4 regions of the Chryseobacterium sp. 2VB genome follow, and region 4 is predicted to be linked to each of the others. Evidence: riboswitches for the same ligand, from Rfam matches in the RefSeq annotation. Region 4 holds a riboswitch; each other region holds the start of a gene.

Region 1 (4,996 bases), on a different contig from region 4:
CGGTCAAGATCAAGGAAGTGGAAGAAAAAGATCAGGTAAGAAACTTCCAGCCGCCTATCACCGGAGAAGAAATTATGGAAATGTTTAATCTTAAGCCGGGCCGTGAAATTGGTATCCTGAAAGAGAAAGTGAAAGAAGCTATTCTTGAAGGTGAAATTCCCAATGAAAAAGAAGAAGCGACGAAGTTTGTCATTGCTGAAGCTGAGAAACTGGGATTAACCTTATAATTCAATTTAGAAAAATATTAAAAATTCCGGCGGGATGTTCCATCCCGCCGGAATTTTTTTTCTTAAGGAAACAAAGCCGGCCGGTTTCTTCGAAACCGGCCGGAAAAAAACACAAATGATGAAAAAATAAAAAATTATTTTTAGAAGTAATAATTATTGCGGGTTAAGAAAAGTTCCGTTAGCACCAAGACCACCTGTTTTAAGGGAAGTAAGCTTGGTACCCGTAGTTGCTGAATATACAGTCATTTCGCTTTCCTGAGTGAATTGTTTAACATCTGATGCAAAAATTCTACCATCAATAACATTAAATCCATAAAGCGTAAAATAAGGACCACCATCTGCAGCTGTTAATAGCGGGCTTGCAGGAACTGTTGGTGTAGCTAAACTTGTTGTATACACTTTATTGGCAGAACTGAAATAGATTTTATCATTATCAATCTGAAGATTGGTAGCACTTGGAATTCCTGTCAATGTAACTACCGACGTCATAGTCCCTGTGCCGGAGATTTTATAGATATAAGAATCAGTAGCTGTAGAAGAAATTGTATATACATTGGATTTGTATGAAATAGTACTGTTGATCTTACCATTCGGAACAGTAAGTTCAGTTTTACTGTCATTAGAAGTATTGATATAAGTAATCATATTTCCATATCCTGAAGTAGCATTCTGTACAAAAATATTTCCACCTGCTTCTACTGCTTTATCAGCCCCGCCTGTCATCGTGATTTTGCTTACAAATGAATAGTCGGAAGCCTTATATTTCGTTACACTTGTTGCATTCGTAGAGAAGTTTAGGTTAGCAACATAGATAAAGTCATTGGCAAAAGCAATTCCTCTCGGGTTATCAATCTGATTGGTGATTACTCCTAATTTCTTAAATGTATAACGGTCTACAACAACAATTTTGTTTGAGTTATTGATCACAAGATAAGCCTTATTTCCATTAAGACCAATGGTCTGAAGAACGTCACCCAGAATTTCTTTATTGTTATTGTACCCATATACGTCATCCTGTTTCAAGCTTAAATCTCTTGTCAGGAATGTTACTTTAGCACCCTGGCTGTTAAAATTCCCTTCATTAGAGATAAAATATCCGTTCTGGTAAGTGATCGGAGAAATTTCAAACTCGGCAGAGTCACTTGTACATGAAGACATATTAAACAATAGTACAACTGCAAATAAGACAGTTAAAAGTTTAGTTATTTTCATAATTTATTCAATTTTAATTTATTAAAAATTTATTGCTGCATACACACTATAGTTTCTTTTTGGTAAAGGATAGAAAGAAACGGTTTTATAGTAGGTATTGGTTAGATTATTCACTTTAAACCCTAAGGTATATTTTTTTGCTAAGGTGGTAGAAACTCCCATATTTAAAAGAAAATAAGGATCTATAGCTTCTGATCTCTTTTCATCACTTGTGGTGTAGGTAACACCGTTCAGCTGTCCCTGTGCATAAAACCTGAAGAAACCATATTCGTAATCTATACCGGCATTTCCCCTGTGCATGGGAACGTAAGGTCTCTGCATCTTCGTTTCTTTATCGATAGCTTTTGCATAATAATATGCTGCATTGGCTCTGAATTTATGATTTCCCCAGTGCTTGCTGAAAGACAACTGAGATTCCAGCCCGTAAGATTCGGATTTATTGACATTGTATGCCTGCCAGTATCCCATAGCCGTTGGAAGCCATACAATAAGATCTGTGATGTTCATATAGTAGGGAGACAGAGTAAGTTTGAAATCTCCCGCTTTGAACTCATTGGTCATATCCACCTGAGTAGAGGTTTCCGGTCTCAGATCTTTATTTCCTCCCGGTTCATAATAAATATCATTAAATGAAGGATATCTGAAGTTTTTGGATACGTTAATACTCAGATCATACCATTTTGCGGCGTTCCATTTTCCGGAGAATGAATACATAAAAGGAGACTTTACATCTTCTACAAAATCTTTTTTGAATCCTCCTTCAAAACGCAGATCTTTTGTTGCAAAATACCGCAATAATCCTGAAACAGAACCTATATTCCTGCTGACATTGGATATTCCGCTCTCGTACCCTTCTCCTTTATTAATCTGAAATTCTCCGATGATATTAAAATTCCATTTTGAATTCAGGAAATAATTAAAATCATTTTTAAAGATATAATTCTTCCCGGTTCCTCCACTGGATTTAGGCTGGCTTAACGAACCGAAATACTGAAAATTCTCTTCCGTGTAGGCTGCTTTAAGGGAATTGCTGAACTTCGCTTTGTTCCAGTCCCAAGAAAGAAGACTTCTTACACTTTGAGTTGTATATTTTGTTTTTGTTCCCGTTTCCTCATACACAGGATAATGCTGTGAAGAATCAAAAAACTGGCTTTGCCACGAAACCTTATGATCGTTTGTAATTTTATAGGATGCTCCTACATTGAATGTCGTATTGTAATAATTCCCGTTTCTGTTGATGTAATTCAGATCGCTTACCTTATAATCATTTTCACTTACAGAATAATTTCCGGAGGCTTTAAAACTGAACTTATCATTGCTGTAAGACCCTTTCACAAAATTATTATAGGTATTAAAGGAAGCCACTTCAGAAAATAAAGAACCATGGAAACCTTTATTAAAATCAAGGGTATTATTCAGGTGAATACTTCCCCCGATGGCACCGCTTCCGTACACTACACTTCCTCCACCAGCTTTGATACCGATCTGATCATAGCCGAACAAAGCAATATTATTGATATCTCCCTGCCCTAAAAAATTAGAATTGATATTAATTCCGTTCCACACGAATGCAGTCTGCTGGGCGGTAGTTCCTCTAAAAGAAGGTGAAGACACGGCTCCGCGGCCATTTTCTTTAATAAAAACCTGCGACTGAAACCTCAGAAGCTCCGAAAGATTACCGGAGTTTTTTTCAGCATCTTCTGCTGTAATTGTTTTTACGGGATGAAAAAGTTTCACCCTGTTCATCTGGTTGTCGAAGACATAAATAGTGTCAATGGTTTTCTCTTGTCCAAAAAGAAAACACCCATAAGATGAAAAAAGCAGTACTAAAGATCTTTTTATATCCATACTTTTTTACTTTTCCTCCGAAAGCAATATGTTTTTTAATTATAATCCTGGCAGGTCTCCTGACTTTCGCATTCTGCTCCTTCCCGTTTTTACACAGTGGCGTTTTGCAGAAACTTGTGTTGCGATTTACAGTTGCGGGGACAGTCCGGGAGTTACACCCGATTCCCTTTTCATTCCAAAATACTGGAAACCAAAATTTTTGCAAAGATAGTTTTTTATATGTATTTGCCAAAAACCAGACTTTTCTATACAAAACATGCTATCCTTTTGTTATATACACAAAAAAGAACGGCCGCTTTCAATATTGAAAACAGCCATTCATCCCACTACTTTACTATTTATATATGTTACTTTTTAATAAATTTATAAGACTCCTGTTGTACTCCTTTTACGGAATATTGTAAAATATAATCTCCTTTTGACAGAGATGAAACATCAATCTGTCCTTCTACAGTATCCAATGATTTTACCTTTTGTCCAACCATATTATAAATTTCTGCTTTCTCTATTTTTCCTTTTCCTTTAAAATACAGGATGTCAGCCACTGGATTAGGATAGATACCTGTATTGTTTTTCTCTTTCACAGCATCACTCACCGATAAAAATTCAGAAGTATCCAGGTAAAAAGCAATCATCTGCCCTGAAGCATTCGTCCCTGCCCCGGCAATTTTCTTTCCGTCCTGTGAAATCGCAAGAGGAAGTCCCATTGTTACTCCATTAGTGGCAATTCCTAAAGATGCCGCATAATCATTCAGGTTAATTCTCCCGGCGGCAGAGGTCCAGATAAAGCCTTCTCCTGACATGGGAGGAGCCCCAAATGCTCTGTAATACCCGATCACTTTTTTCCCATCAGCAGAAATCCCGGTGGCACCTCCTTTGAAGCTGAAAGAAGCATTAGGATGCGTTATATAAGTAAGTCCGCTCACAGCATTCCATACATAAGGATTAGGGTTTGCCGAACCTATTATTGTATTTCCGTCTGCAGAAATTCCTCCTGCTTCTCCTACATGATTCCCATTATTATCTGTAATAAAACTTTCCACTCCATCCTGCCATTTTGCTCCGCTTCTTGTTCCGGTTGATTCATCCTGCCAGCCTACGATCACTGTTCCTGCTGCATTGATTGCGTTTGCTCTGGAGCTGCGTCCGGGAACTATACTTCCCAGATCTACCATTCCGTTTACTTCATCCCATTTCACAGCATGCGCATTCGCTGCGGTGAGAAAACCAAGACCAACTATAGTATTTCCATCAGTCGACATTCCCCAGGTAGAGCTTACGCTGCCATCCCATCCTGTAGGTACAAGCCCGCCTCTGTTTACCCATGTGGCCGTAGCGACATCATAGGTAGATATTTCATTGAATCCTGTTGCGGCATTGGTAACGGAGGACGATATTTTGGTTCCGTCATTCGAAACAATGGTTCTGCCTGCAGCCGGATATCCATTTGTTATAGAACCTATCTGTACGAGCCCTCCTGCAGCATTCCATTTATATATACTTCCTGCACTGGTGTGCAAGCTTACTACTCCATTATCCGATACTGCGCCTACATTATAATTTCCCAGGCCTATTACAGTAAGCTGCGCTTCTGCAAAACCAAATTTCAGGAAAAGACAAGCTATCAATATTTTCATTGACATTCTGTAAAAATTTTTCATATTTTATTATATTTAGCGTTTCGAATTGGTGAAAACAATATTAATACA
Region 2 (4,996 bases), on a different contig from region 4:
ATTAGTTATATTTTTAGAAAAATGCCCCTAGCTAGCTGAGCCTATTCTAATTTTACATTACAAAGATATGTAAATAAAATGGTATTATGCAATACAAAGTAGTGAAATTTTTAAAATAAATAATTTAAAACATTGATAATCAGATAAATAATTTTTATTATGATTTTTAAGTAAAATGAATTTTGGTTGAAAATGACTGAAAAATTTAAATTTTTTTAATGGGTTTGAGGGAAATGAAGAGAAAAAAATAAACTTTTATTAATTATTATTACTCATTACCCATTACTCATATTATAGCCCCGATAGAAGCGGTTACCCCACAGCAGCACTGATATAAGAAAGGCGCGAGGAGTATGAGCGGATAGCGGGAGAAAGCTTCTTATCTGTGAATACTGTTTTATAGAAAGGGAAATTCTGGCAGATAATAAGACATGGATTTTGAGATCGGTATTATGATTCGTACTTTTGTTAGAAATAAAAAAACACCCAAATCATTCCTATTACCATGAATATTTTAAATAAGTACAGGCACTTATTAACATTTCTTTTGGGGCCGCTCTGTTTCGGGCAATATCAGTTTGAAATTAAAAATGTATCAAAAAACTATGATGCAGTCATTCAGACAGAAAACTGTTACGATGACCGATGTGGAGGAAAAGGAACGGTGGAACTGTTTGACCATAAAAACAGCAAAGTACAGACTTTTGTTTCTGATGATCTTGTTGTATATGCGGAGCAGGGTCAGAAACTGGTTCGAGGGAAATTGATTCCGCTTTCAAAGGATTAGCGTAGTATTATTGTAGATGATTTTAATTTTGACGGCACCGAAGATGTAGCGATAAGAAACGGAAATATGGGAAATTACAGTTCGGCTTCTTATGATGTTTATGTATTCAATACTACAAGAATGGCATTTGTAAAAAGTGAAGAACTTACAGACCTGGGCTCAAACGGTTTTGATTTTTTTGAAACAGATGCTAAACGAAAGCGTCTTATTTCCTACGGTAAGTCCGGTTGTTGCAGGATTTTTACAACAGAATATGCCGTTATTCCGAACAAAGGACTGGATAGAGTGCTGGAAAAAGAGGAAGATATGACCAATGAGGATCAGGTAAAGGTTATAACGAAAGAAAAGATCAATAATAAATGGATTACCAGAACAAAGGTATATCCGGCAGATCAATATAACAGAAATAAAAAGTAAGATGAAAATTCAGAAAGAGATAGATTTTATTCTGGCAGTAGATGCGCTTAAAAATGTACAACGAAGAAATTATAATGCAGACGATTCCCGGAGAGAGAATACGGCTGAACATTCCTGGCAGATCATTATTCTTGCCCAGATCCTTTATCCATATGCTAAAAACCGGGCTGATATTGATTTGTTAAGAGTGATAAGAATGCTTTCCATTCATGATCTTGTGGAAATAGAAGCCGGAGACACTTTTATTTTTGATGAAAAAGCTATGGTAGGGAAATTTGAAAGAGAAAAAGCTTCAGCCCAAAAGATCTTTGGAATTCTGGATGAGCCTTTACGTACAGAATTTTTTAACCTGTGGCTCGAGTTTGAAGAAGAGAAAACTCCGGATGCTATTTTTGCCTGTGGAATCGATAGAATTATGCCGTTTATTTTAAATTCCCATACTACAGGAAAGAGCTGGACAGAAGCCGGAGTGACGGAAAGACAGATCCGGAATATGCTTGAAAATGCAATCAGCAGAGCATCAGACGAAATGGGAGAGGCTTTTGAACTTTTATTGAACAGAAGTCTGGAAACAGAAAAGGTATTGAAATAATGTCAATGAAAATATTTAAAGCTTCGGGCGGCCAAAGGCCGCCCGAATTTTTTATAATTTATAGTATCTGGATTGGTTTTTTGAATTCGTCGATGGCTACAAAAGTAAAATCACCTACAATAGCTTTTTCTCTTTCATAGGAGTACATCTGTTCAGTGTAAATTTCAACATTCACCTTCATACTGGTTTTTCCCACGTATGAAACTTTTCCGATCAGTTCCACAATAGTTCCGGCAGGAATAGGTTTTTTGAAATCAATTTTATCACTGCTCACGGTTACCACTCTTTTTCTGGCAAAACGGGTTGCGGTGATAAAAGCTACTTCATCCATCAGCTGCATCGCAGTACCTCCAAAAAGGGTATCGTAATGATTGGTTGTGTTAGGAAAAACCGCTTTAAAGATTCTGGTTTCGGATGCTTCAATTCTTTCTTCTGTAGTCATATATCATTATTAATTAAAGCGAAATGAAAGGATACTAAAACAACAGAATAATGACAGGAATTGATAGAACTCCTGAAACAATCCATCAGATCAATACAACTTCAAATCGCGAAAGTTACATGTTTAAGAAAAAGGCAGGTCTCCTGACTTGTAACATCATTTATCTCCTTCCCATGCCTCGCACAGTGGATCTTTGATAAAGACTTCAGTTACTTTACAGTTGCGCGACAGTCCGTGATTTTCACACGGTTCCCTTTTAATCTGCAGTGATGCAGAACCAATTTCTGTGATGAATAAGCGTAAAAACTTTTCGAATGCAAAAATAATGAATTTATTCCGGATTATGATAAATAATCTGGCTGATTACTCTTCCCTTCTTAATTGTCCAGAGTGTTGTATATCTGTTTTCTCCTGAACCATTGATCATATAAAGGAAAATATTATCATTGTCGAGAGAAGTTACTCCGATGTTCTCAAAATCCATGGTAGGCTGGAACATGTTTTTGATGGCCTCTCTTACAAAAACAGAACCTCTTCCGGGCTGCTGCACTCTGATGGATTTGATTTCGGTCATTCCTTCAGGAAGATCATTTCCAATTCCCCATGGTTTTACTTTATCAATCGTAAGAATTTTTCCATCTGCATCTTTTTCCTTTTTACGGTATCCTGCATTGGAAGGATAAATATCAATCACCACTTTGCTTCTTTGGGCAGTAGGAATCTTAGGATCAGAATTGTCTGTGAAAATCAGGGATCTTCCGTTTTTAGATCTGGATGGAGTATAGGCGGGAAGCTGGTCTACATAGGCAATACGTCCTTTATTCACCATTCCTTCTTTATCAAGAGTTTCATAACGCACAAAAGGCTTGTCGTCATCCTGTTTCTCAGGATATTTGATCCATATCCATTCTGTTTCTCCAGGAGCTGGCTTTACATAAACGAATACATCGCCTTTACGCATACGGATCTTATCTACAATTTTTCGATAATCGTCTTTATGTACACGTACGTTGGCATATCCTTCTTCAGCTTTTACCACTCCAAAAGGAACTTTAGTCTGTCCTTTTACAAAAGCAATAGATAAAATACTGAAAGCGGATAAATAGAATGCTTTGTTTATGAAAGTCATCATGAAAATTTTTTGATCCCTCAAATATATAAATTAAATGCTTTTCGGAAGATAATTATACCATTGCAGTTCATTTAAATCTTGTATTTGTTTCAGATAGCCTTCACGCAAAAGAAATATTTGGTGTGAAATATCAAGAACTTCCTGATAATTATGATCAGAAATAATGAATCCCTTATACGCAGACTGTTCAATGATTGCAGCTTTCAATGCTGCAGAAATTTTCGGAGAAAGGCTATGGAAAGGTTCGTCCAGTAAAACAAAATCAGCTTCAGAATAAATAATCATCAAAGTTTCAATAATTCTCTGTTCACCTTTGGAAAGATTTTTAGGCTTTTCATGAAGGAAAGGCTGTACGAATTCTGATGTAAAAAGCAGCTCAGTATTCTTTTGATTACAAAAAAGAGGAACCAGGTTTTTTATTTTTATATTTTTGGGTAAAAAAAGATCTTGTGGCAAGTAAGCAATTCTGTTTTTTCTGTCGGAAATACTTTTCAGAACTTTGTCATTGTATCTTATAAACTGGGTATCACTACTGACAGTTCCAAAAATAATTTTTAATAATGTTGATTTTCCAGCACCATTTCTGCCCAGCAGGCCTATGATTTGTCCTGTTTCGCATCCTATATAAATATCCTGCAGAATTTTTCTCTCATTAAAAGATTTGGTTACGCTATCAACATGCAGTCTGCTCATAAAAATAATGTTATAATTTTTACAATAATCCCCGATACTATTGTTCCTGTCCAGAGAAACATCCTTGAAAAGCCTGAATTGGCATAAAAGTAATATTCGCTTTTAAATCTGAGTTCATATATAAAATAATGAAGGACAGGAGATATTAAAAGAAAACTCAATCCAAAGTTCTCAATATTGAAAGAGGATAAACAAGAAGCTAATAAAGAAAATATCAAGGTGGGAATTATTATTTTTTTATAAAAAATCCAGAGAGTAGAAATACTTTTGAACATATATTAAAGCATAGAGTTTCTGTGTGTTTTACACTTTATTGTCAAAAATATTAAAAAATACAATGCTATATGGAGAAAGTATAAGCTATATTCGAAAAAACACCCTATTTTTCAAGAAAATTTTAAAACTAATAAACATGACCAAAAAACTACTTTTTGTATTCTCTTTTATGTAGGGAATATCCAGCTTTCAGGCAACTCACAAAATAGATGAAGAATCCCAATCTTTATTTTTCTGTGATACCAATGCTCCAACAGGGCTTCAGATGTCGAATATAACGCTTACAACGGGAACAGTTACCTGGACTGCAGATCCCAATACACCCAACAACAGGATCAGATACAGAATACCGGGAAGTACTACATGGATGGCAGCTGATGTTGCACCAGGACAAAATTCTTTCACAATTACAGGTTTGCAACCTTGTACAACGTATGAAGTACAGGTAGTGGAAGTGTGTACGACACAGGGATTATGGTCTAATCCTATATTTTTTACCACTACCATTAATTATTGTGCAAGTGCTTCTACAGATACCACGATGATGCATATTTCCAATGTGACCGTAAATTCTACAGGAGTTAACACACCAATGGTAAGTGACTCCGGACCTTCCAATTATACAGATTACAGAAGTGATCTGAGTCGTAGAGTTAA
Region 3 (4,996 bases), on a different contig from region 4:
CTGCCGGGCAGCCTTTTGACCTGGGTGATGATAATATCTCTAAAATTCCGGTGCCTGTCTTAATCATAGCTGGTGATAATGACGGATTGGATAAAACAGAACTTTCAAAAACCTATAAATTATTGGGAGGTGATGTTTTTGCAGATATGGGCGAATTGCCAAAATCCCAGCTGGCTATCGCTCCAGGACAAACCCATGTAAGCCTGATGACGCAGAGGGCAATGATACTGAATTATCTGAATGGCTTTTTGAAATAATGGAATGCCATCAAAGAATTGAAATCTGTTTATAAAGTTCAAAATCTATACTATGAATACAAAATTTGAGGCAGGAATTAATATCGCTATCAAAATTCCCAAAAATACATACGAAAAAACGGTTGCTTTTTACAGGGATATTTTAAAATTGAAGGTTGAGGAAAAGCCGATAAAAAATCCCACTGTTTCCAGAACCCACGAGGTGAAATTCGGGAATAATATCATATGGCTGGATTGTGTTGATAACTATACCCATTCTGAAACATGGCTGCAGCTTACCGTTCCCGATGTAGAAGCTGCTACACAATATCTGCTGTCAAACGGTGTGGAAACCTGTGACGAAATAGAAGAGCTTCCTGAAAATATGCACTGGATTACCGATCCTGCCGGTACCGTGTTCAATTTACAGGAAAGAAAATAGCCAAAAACAGAAATACGATGTAAAAAATTGTTTAAAATAGGGCTTTGCCCAAAATTTTAATATCTTTAGCCATCAAATCATTACAATTTAAAATATTTTTATGCAGACGAGACCATTCCATTTCATTGTCACCATCTTTTTTCTGGTATTAAGTGCAACTGCATTTTCACAGAAAACAGCCGCATTGGGCTCTTTACTGAACAAAAACTTAGAATTCATATTCCCACAGACTCCGGATAAAATTTCAAAAGCGTTGAACGTAAAAACTGTTTTTTATGAAGATGCCAACGAAGAAAAATATGCAAAATGGCCTATGAAAACAGGACTGGAGCTTTATTGCAGCCTGGGAAAAGACAATAGTATCAATGAGATGTTTTTTGTGACTTCAGACAATAAACCTGTCATTGTGGAAGGACTTCCTTTTGGTCTTGTTCTGAATAAAAGTACATTACAGGACAGTAAAACGAAGTTCGGTAAGTACAATGCCAAAATACAAAAATCAGGAGCAGACAGTGAATTTCCTGGAGGGTCAAAACTGGTTTTTAAAAAAGGGAAACATTATACAACATTGCTTTTCGACAGTAAGAACCTGTTAAAATCAATAGGTTTAACAACAGAACTTAGGGATCCGGCTGCCAATTAAGTACTAAAAAACAAAATAATAATAGTATCCGTCATTATTGACGGATTTTTTTATCCTCAGACGGCGTTAACTTTAAAAGAAATCTATATCGTCAGTCCATGGTTGTTTTTTACCTCAGCCATCACAAAAGTACTGTGTGTGCTGCCGATAGAATCTACGGATCCCAGCTTGTTAAATACAAAATCCTGATAATGCTTCATATCCCGCACCTGGACTTTCAGAAGGAAATCAAAATCTCCGGAAATATTGTAACATTCCGCAACTTCTTCAATTTCTAAAATTTCTTTTACAAAATCATACCCCACAGACCGGTCGTGAATTTTAAGTTTGATCTGGCAGAAAACCGTAAATCCGCGGTTCAGTTTTTCAGCATCAAGAACTGCTGCATATCTTTTAACAAAACCTTCCTGCTCAAGCCTTTTTACCCTTTCAAAAACCGGTGAAGTAGAAAGGTTCACTTCTTTAGCGAGCTCTTTAACGGTGAGTTTGGCGTTTTTCTGGAGGAGCCTGAGCAGCTGTACATCCTTATCATCGAGTTGTTCCACAGAATATTATTCTTTTAAATGATTAAAACAGTCAAATATAAAGAATTATATGCTTTTATTTTTAATTCCTGAAGTTTAATTTGCTTAATTATTTGTTTCTAGTTGTGGTTTTATTCTGTATTAATAATTTTACACAAAATTAAAAACTTTTACTGATAACCTTTGTTAAAGGTAAAAATACAGTTCTTTACAGATACTTCATCAAACAGGAAAGGTTTTACTTAAGGTAGATTAATAGGGAATCGTGTGAAAATCACGAGCTGTCGCGCAACTGTAAGTAAACACACCAAAAGTTTCTGTCCTTGCAGATCCACTGCCAAAAGCGGGAAGGATGACGGAAACTGTTACAAGTCAGGAGACCTGCCTTTACTGAATTGACAATGCTTTCGCGGGCTGAAGCTTTGGGTCATACAGATGGTGTATCAGATTTTGTATTTTCTTCTGAAGGGAAATACATTGTCTGCTATGTCACTATTTCCTGAAACTTTTTCCGCAAAACATAACGAAGCATTGTAAAGGACTTCCCAATAAGTTTAATTAAAAAGTTTAAAAAAATGCAAACTCACATTCTTGGCTATCCGCGTATTGGTAGCAAAAGAGAACTCAAAAAAGCCTGCGAGCAGTACTGGTCAGGTAAAATCCTTTTGGAAGAACTTCTGAACACCGGAAGAACTCTCTGCAGTCAAAACTGGAATATCCAGAAAGAAGCAGGAATAGATCTTATCCCATGTAATGATTTTTCATATTATGATCAGGTATTGGATATGAGTCTTGTCGTAGGTGCCATTCCAACAAGGTACCATGAAGTGGTGCTTAAAAAAAACAATACTGAGCTGGATCTTTACTTTGCTATGGCAAGAGGATATCAGAAAGACGGATTGGATATCACTGCCATGGAAATGACCAAGTGGTTCGATACCAACTATCACTACATCGTTCCGGAATTTTATAAAAATCAACAGTTTAAGCTGAGCTCAGACAAAATTTTCAATGAATTTGCAGGAGCAAAACAAGCGGGAATCAATGCAAAACCGGTGATTATCGGACTGGTTTCTTATCTGTTATTAGGAAAAGAAAAAGAAGAGGGATTTGATAAGCTGGATTTGGCAGTAAATCTTCTTCCAGTCTATACCGAGATTTTAACCAAACTTCAGGATCAGGGTGCGGAATGGATTCAGTTTGATGAACCTTTTATGGCATTGGATTTAACAGAGAAAGCCAAAGAAACTTATCGTTATGTGTATGCCGAAATCAGAAAACGTTTCCCGAAACTGAAATTTATTGTGGCTTCCTATTTTGACGGATTAAAAGACAATACTTCACTTGCCGTTTCACTTCCTGTCAATACATTGCATGTTGATCTGGTTAGAAATCCTGAGCAGCTGGATGATATTCTGAATGTTATTCCGGACAGTTTAAACCTTTCATTAGGATTGGTTGACGGTAGAAATATCTGGAAAAATGATTATGAAAAATCCTTGTCTTTCATCAGAAAAGCGGTTGAAAAATTAGGATCTGAAAGGATTTTCATTGCACCATCATGCTCATTGCTTCATTCACCTTGTGACCTTGATTTTGAAACCAGTCTTAATCCTGAAATTAAAAAATGGCTGGCTTTTGCAAAACAAAAAGTAAAGGAAGTCGTAACGCTTAAACAACTGGCATCCGGAACGGAAAATGAACAGGTTCTTGAAGCATTTGAAGAAAATAAAAAAGCAATTGAAAGCAGAAGAACTTCTTCTCTTATCCATAATGATCAGGTAAAACAGAGAGTAAATTCAGTTACTGAAAAAGATGCTCAGAGAATAAATACTTTCAAAATCCGTAAAGAAGAACAGCAGGAAGTATTGCAGCTACCTTTATTTCCAACCACTACAATCGGATCATTCCCGCAAACCACAGAAGTAAGAAGCTGGAGAGCAAAATTTAAAAAAGGAGAGCTTACTGCAGAACAATATGATACTTTATTGAAACAGGAAACGCAGAGAACAATCCGCTGGCAGGAAGACATCGGAATTGATGTATTGGTTCATGGAGAATTTGAGCGAAACGACATGGTGGAATATTTCGGGGAACAGTTGGAAGGATTTGTATTCACTAAAAACGGTTGGGTACAAAGCTACGGAAGCCGTTGTGTGAAACCTCCTGTCATCTTCGGTGATGTTTCCCGCCCAACTCCGATGACGGTGTACTGGTCTCAATATGCCCAATCTCAGACTAAAAAATGGGTAAAAGGAATGTTGACAGGTCCGGTTACCATTTTACAGTGGTCTTTTGTACGTGATGATCAGTCTCGTTCAGAAACTTGTAAGCAGATTGCCTTGGCAATTCGTGATGAAGTGGTGGATCTGGAAAAAGCAGGAATCAGAATTATTCAGATTGATGAACCTGCGATCAGAGAAGGACTACCATTAAGAAAAACAGACTGGCAGAATTATCTGAAATGGGCTGTGGAAGCTTTCAGAATTTCAGCAAGCGGAGTGGAAGATGCTACCCAAATTCACACTCACATGTGTTATTCTGAGTTCAATGATATTATTGAAAACATTGCCGATATGGATGCAGACGTCATTACCATAGAATGCTCACGGTCTCAGATGGAGCTGCTGAATGCTTTCGCCGATTTCAAATATCCGAATGAAATTGGTCCCGGAGTATATGATATTCACTCACCAAGAGTACCATCGAAAGAAGAAATGACTGAGCTGCTGATAAAGGCTCAGAATGTAATTCCTGCCAATCAGCTCTGGGTAAATCCGGATTGCGGACTGAAGACAAGACACTGGGAAGAAACCGAAAAAGCTTTAATCGCAATGGTGGCTGCTGCCAAAGAAGCTTCAGTAGAATATGCACTTTAGAAAATTTTTACAATAATTAGATTTAATAATTCAGATCGTGTTATGATTTTCATGGCACGATCTGTTATTTTTAAAGGTTAAAATAATGGATATCCTATAATATTCTATTCATTTTTATATTCTATTTTTGCAGCTCGGCAAATTTTGACATTCGATCATTTTAGATAGATGTTAAAAGCTGAGCAAACTAATATACTATACATTAAAACCATGAAAGAAGCATTTCCTGAAATGAGATCGAAAACCTATAATCCTCAATATATTGCCGGAGT
Region 4 (4,996 bases):
GGATTGGGTGTCAGCCAGAAAGCCTATTTGCTGGGACAGGACGGACAAGCTGAATTCTGGACAAAAGCCAAGCAGAAGGGAATGTCCTGGTCATGGGCTGCTGGTTATGTATTTGTAAAACTGGAAGGAAAATATGGAAATGATACACCTTCAAAAGAATTTATGAATCACACCGGAAATATGGGAAATACTGCAGCCAACAATACACCTGATCTTTATCGCGAAATTACATTGAATCTTCCAACAACGGCCAGAGTAACAGGACAAATCCGTCCTTCTGTTCACATTCTTGCAGACCTGAACCAATTTCTGAGCGGAGATAAGGCACTGACTCTTACCACATCCAATGATATGCTGATGGGGTCCAACCAGCACTTGGTAGACGTTACCAACAATCTTACAAAAATGTTTAAAGTAGACCATGTTCACAATGATTAATTTTTTTATTAAAACGATACTCGTTCTTCTTGTATTGGTCTTAAGCTTCATTTCATGTTCTGATGAGGTGATTCAGCCACTGGAAAAGGATGAAGCCTATAATCTCCGGTTTCCTTCTTATTTTCCGAAAATGACTTTTGATACATCCATCAATCCGGTGACCAAAAACGGAGTGGAGCTGGGACGGAAATTATTCTATGAGGGCAGACTTTCAAGAAATAATACCATTTCATGTGGTTTCTGTCATATCCAGGAAAATGCTTTTACCCATCATGGTCATACGGTGAGCCATGGGGTAGACGACAGAATCGGAATCAGGAATGCACCGCCCATCCAGAATATGGCTTTTTTGAAAAGATATATGTGGGACGGAGTGATTCACAATCTGAATGAGCAGCCCATCAGCCCGATTACTGACGTAAATGAAATGGACAGTTCCATACCGGAAGCTATTTCGAAAATAAAAGATGATCAGAAATATAAAAAACTGTTCAGAGAAGCTTATGGAGACGAAACCATTACAGGAGAGAGAATTCTGAAAGCATTGTCGCAGTTTATGGCTTCTTTAATTTCTGCAGATTCAAAATATGACAGATTCAGACTGGGAAAAGAACAGTTGACTTCAACAGAAGCTCAAGGGATGGCCTTATTCGGGCAGAAATGTGCTTCCTGTCATAGCGGAGAACTGTTTACCGATGAGAGTTTCAGAAATACAGGACTCTATTACAATACGGAGTTCAAAGATGCGGGACGATACAGAGTTACTCTTAACCAGGTCGACTGGATGAAATTCCGTGTTCCCAGTTTAAGAAATGTGGAATATACCGCACCTTATATGCATGACGGAAGATTTTACACCTTAGAAGCGGTACTTAATTTCTATTCGGATCAGGTGGAAGATAATGCCAATCTTGATCCTCAGCTTAAACAGAATGGTCACATAGGAATTGCTATGAACAGCCAGGAAAAACAATCGATCATTGCGTTCCTGAAAACATTATCGGATAAAAGTTTTATATCCAATCCAAAATTTGCAGAATAATTTATAAAAAACATGAAGAAGATTATATTGATAGTAAGTTTGATCGTGTTTAGTCAGTATCAGGCAAAAACCATCAGAGACAGTGCTTATATTGCTCCCGAAACGCTTAACAGATTCGATTTTGATGATGACTGTGATGCTTGCGGCTGTGCAGCAGGAAACGGATCTTCCGGCTTTGAATCTTTACTGAATCCGCAGTTTATCGGGATCAAATACTTTGCGCAGCATTATAAAGCGAAAGAGAACTTATTTGTAAAAGATCTTACCCAGGATCAGTATTTCAATACGCTGCAACTTTGGGGGAAAATTCCACTGACTAAAAAACTGAGTGTTTATGCGAGCCTTCCATTCCATTTTCATAAAAAGAAAACCATGCAGGGAGATGTCAGAATCAATGGAATAGGAGATTTAAACCTGATGGGAATTTACCAGTTGATGAGTTCCAAAGATAATTTCCATTATCTGAGCGGAGGGCTGGGAGTGAAAATTCCACTAGGGAAGTTTGATGAAAAAGGAGCATCCGGTGTCAACCCAAGCTTTCAGCTGGGAACCGGAAGCTGGGATTATCAGGCGGCTTTGAATTATAAGTTTCAGAAAAATAAAGTAGCCGTACTGGTGAATACAGATTATACCATTAAAACAGAGAACAGGAAAAATTACCGTTTTGGAAACCAATGGAACTATGCAGCAACAGGTTTTTATCAGGTTGCAGGAAATGAAAAATCTATATTCTCTGTAAAAACTGGAGTTCAGGGAGAAGTTTATGCTCAGAATAAACAGTTTGATGAAGCATTGCCGAACACTGCAGGAAGTGCTTTGTACGGAAAATTAGGTTTTGAAGCCTCTTATAAAAAGCTGAGCCTGGGAAGTGAAGTCATGCTTCCCATGTACACGCGCCTGGCGGGAGGAGATATTGAAGCCAAATCAAGATTCAGTATTTTTCTGAATATTGGAATTTAAAAAGAAACCCTTGTTGAAATCATGTTAAAGCTCCTTCGGGAGCTTTAATTGTTTATAAATCATGATTTTAGTTGGGGATTAGGAATAATTATTTATCTTTGCCGGAATTTGGTGAGCCGTAAAAAGCTCTTAAAAGGGAATCCGGTGAAAATCCGGGACAGACCCGCTGCTGTAAGCTCCGCACCAAAGTTTTTGAAGAATATATCCACTATTTTTTAATGGGAAGGATTTCAAAAATGGAGTAAGTCAGAAGACCTGCCAGACAATAATCGTTTGACGCTTTCGTGGAATAAAGCTTAGGACATCAATGATTCTGTGCAGTGACCGCTGTGCTTTGTCGTTGTATTCTTATACCCATTAGCGTCTTCATTACCTTAAATGAGCTAATGGCGGCAAAACTAACTACTTCTGCAATTCATAAAGCTGTTTTCACAATATTGGTGATCACATCTCAACTTTTGTTTTCCCAAACCAAGAAAAAAGACAGTCTTCAGGAAGAGACCATTAAAGGAATCAACCTTTATAAAAAGAATTTTAAAGAAATCCTTCCGGCACAAACCCTGCAGGGAGAACAGCTGGAAAGACTGAACAGCCATTCTGTTGCAGATGCACTACGGTATTTTTCAGGCGTTCAGATTAAAGATTACGGAGGATTGGGTGGTTTGAAAACCATCAACATCCGAAGCATGGGAAGCCAGCATGTAGGGGTTTTTTATGATGGAATTCAATTAGGAAATGCTCAAAACGGACTGGTAGATCTGGGGAGGTACTCTTTGGATGATCTGGAAGAAATATCGTTGTATAACGGACAGAAAAGTGAAATTTTTCAGCCAGCAAAGGACTTTGGCTCTTCGGGGTCTATCTATTTACAGCCTAAAACACCCATATTTAAAGGACCAAGAAAAACCAATTTGGTGATAAGAGCAAAAAGTGCATCTATTGATCTCTTTAATCCTTCATTCCGGTTGGAACAGAAAATTTCAGACAAGATTTCTGCCAGCTTCAGCGGAGAATTTATGCAGAGTGACGGAATTTACAGGTTCCGGTACGCGAAGAAATATCCTGATGGGCAGCAGGCGTACGATACCATCGCTAAAAGACAGGACTCAGATATCAAAGCAAAACGGTTTGAAACTTCTTTCAACGGAACTTTAAATAATGGAAGCTGGAATATCAGAGGGTATGGTTATATTTCAGATCGTGGAATGCCGGCTCCCATTGTGAATGGTCGCTTTGGCGGAAGAGGAGCGAGACTTTCAGATGAAAATTATTTCGTACAGGCCAATCTGAGAAAAAAACTGTTCCCGAAATTTGAAACACAGCTTAAAGCAAAATTTGCTTACGATTATACCCATTTCATGGACACAGTTCGTTCGCAGTCTATTATTTATACCGATAACACCTATATCCAAAGGGAACTTTATCTTTCCTCTTCCAATATTTACTCAATCACTCCCAATTGGGATGTCAGCCTGAGTGGAGATTTTCAGTACAATAATCTGGACGCGAATCTGGATAACTTTTCTTATCCTACCCGCTACACTACATTGGTCGCATTAGCAACAACCTATCAGTTGAACAGATTCAAAATTATGGGAAGCCTTTTAGGAACCTTTACTTTTGAAGAAGTAAGAAAAAATAAAAGACCGGGAGATGCCAGAGAGTGGACACCTGCGGTGTTTATGAGCTATCAGCCGGAAAAAATTCCGGAGCTTACTCTAAGGGCTTTCTATAAAAGAATTTTCAGACTTCCAACCTTCAATGATTTGTATTATACCAATATCGGAAATACCTACCTGAAACCGGAATTCACCAATCAATATGATGTAGGATTTACTTATCAGAAGAATTATAACAACCGTTTCCTTAAAACATTTTATGCTAAAGTAGACGGTTACTACAATAAAGTACAGGATAAAATTGTGGCAGCTCCGAACGGAAGCATGTTCCGCTGGCTGATGATGAATCTTGGATTGGTTGAAATCATTGGTGCAGATGTGAATGTGCAGACTGAAATGCAGCTTGGAAAAGTAACCCTCCGACCTTTGCTTTCTTATACATACCAAAGTGCAAAAGATATCAGTGATCCTGAAGATACTTTCTACCGCAATCAGATTCCTTATACCCCATGGCATAGTGGATCTTTCAGTCTGCTGGCGGATTATAAAGACTGGAGTTTCAATTACAGTGCGATGTATGTAGGAGAAAGATATGATGTGAATCAGGATAACATTCAATACAATTATGTGCAGCCCTGGTATACTCACGATTTGTCTGTTCAGAAAAAATTCAACTGGGCGAATCATCAGTTTAAAATAAGCCTTGAGATGAATAATATTTTCAATCAATACTATGATGTTGTCCTCAATTATCCGATGCCCGGAAGAAACTTTAAACTTATTCTAAACTTCACCCTATGAGAAAATTAAACTTTTATTTTTTATTTCTTGTATTAGCTTTTATTACTTCATGCCGTACAGATGAAATTATTGTCCGCCAGGAAGTGGTAGAAGGGCTTCCTTCAGAAAATACAGCAATAAAAGGCTTCTACATGCT

What was found. A riboswitch is a leader RNA that binds a small molecule or an ion and turns the genes downstream of it on or off. The one in region 4 is predicted to bind cobalamin.
Region 1: it holds a riboswitch for cobalamin, as region 4 does, so the genes downstream of both, FFS26_RS18855 (TonB-dependent receptor plug domain-containing protein) here and FFS26_RS10405 (TonB-dependent receptor plug domain-containing protein) in region 4, are expected to answer to the same signal.
Region 2: it holds a riboswitch for cobalamin, as region 4 does, so the genes downstream of both, FFS26_RS18140 (acyl-CoA thioesterase) here and FFS26_RS10405 (TonB-dependent receptor plug domain-containing protein) in region 4, are expected to answer to the same signal.
Region 3: it holds a riboswitch for cobalamin, as region 4 does, so the genes downstream of both, metE (5-methyltetrahydropteroyltriglutamate--homocysteine S-methyltransferase) here and FFS26_RS10405 (TonB-dependent receptor plug domain-containing protein) in region 4, are expected to answer to the same signal.

What each region holds. Positions count from the first base shown of each region.
Region 1 covers NZ_SCNC01000026.1:28,982-33,977, forward strand. Annotated here, with positions in the region: gene FFS26_RS18845 (CCA tRNA nucleotidyltransferase) at 1-227, shown strand, start outside; gene FFS26_RS18850 (YncE family protein) at 381-1,439, opposite strand; gene FFS26_RS18855 (TonB-dependent receptor plug domain-containing protein) at 1,461-3,287, opposite strand; cobalamin riboswitch at 3,319-3,497, opposite strand; gene FFS26_RS18860 (T9SS type A sorting domain-containing protein) at 3,635-4,948, opposite strand.
Region 2 covers NZ_SCNC01000024.1:22,997-27,992, reverse strand. Annotated here, with positions in the region: gene FFS26_RS18155 (hypothetical protein) at 506-787, shown strand; gene FFS26_RS18150 (XAC2610-related protein) at 794-1,204, shown strand; gene FFS26_RS18145 (HD domain-containing protein) at 1,206-1,796, shown strand; gene FFS26_RS18140 (acyl-CoA thioesterase) at 1,855-2,238, opposite strand; cobalamin riboswitch at 2,354-2,535, opposite strand; gene FFS26_RS18135 (hypothetical protein) at 2,570-3,370, opposite strand; gene FFS26_RS18130 (ATP-binding cassette domain-containing protein) at 3,401-4,063, opposite strand; gene FFS26_RS18125 (GEVED domain-containing protein) at 4,518-4,996, shown strand, end outside.
Region 3 covers NZ_SCNC01000002.1:450,404-455,399, forward strand. Annotated here, with positions in the region: gene FFS26_RS04065 (alpha/beta fold hydrolase) at 1-257, shown strand, start outside; gene FFS26_RS04070 (VOC family protein) at 310-678, shown strand; gene FFS26_RS04075 (hypothetical protein) at 779-1,321, shown strand; gene FFS26_RS04080 (Lrp/AsnC family transcriptional regulator) at 1,405-1,866, opposite strand; cobalamin riboswitch at 2,062-2,249, shown strand; gene metE (5-methyltetrahydropteroyltriglutamate--homocysteine S-methyltransferase) at 2,421-4,724, shown strand; gene FFS26_RS04090 (hypothetical protein) at 4,935-4,996, shown strand, end outside.
Region 4 covers NZ_SCNC01000009.1:24,600-29,595, forward strand. Annotated here, with positions in the region: gene FFS26_RS10390 (MbnP family protein) at 1-438, shown strand, start outside; gene FFS26_RS10395 (cytochrome-c peroxidase) at 431-1,480, shown strand; gene FFS26_RS10400 (transporter) at 1,493-2,440, shown strand; cobalamin riboswitch at 2,533-2,718, shown strand; gene FFS26_RS10405 (TonB-dependent receptor plug domain-containing protein) at 2,827-4,860, shown strand; gene FFS26_RS10410 (YncE family protein) at 4,857-4,996, shown strand, end outside.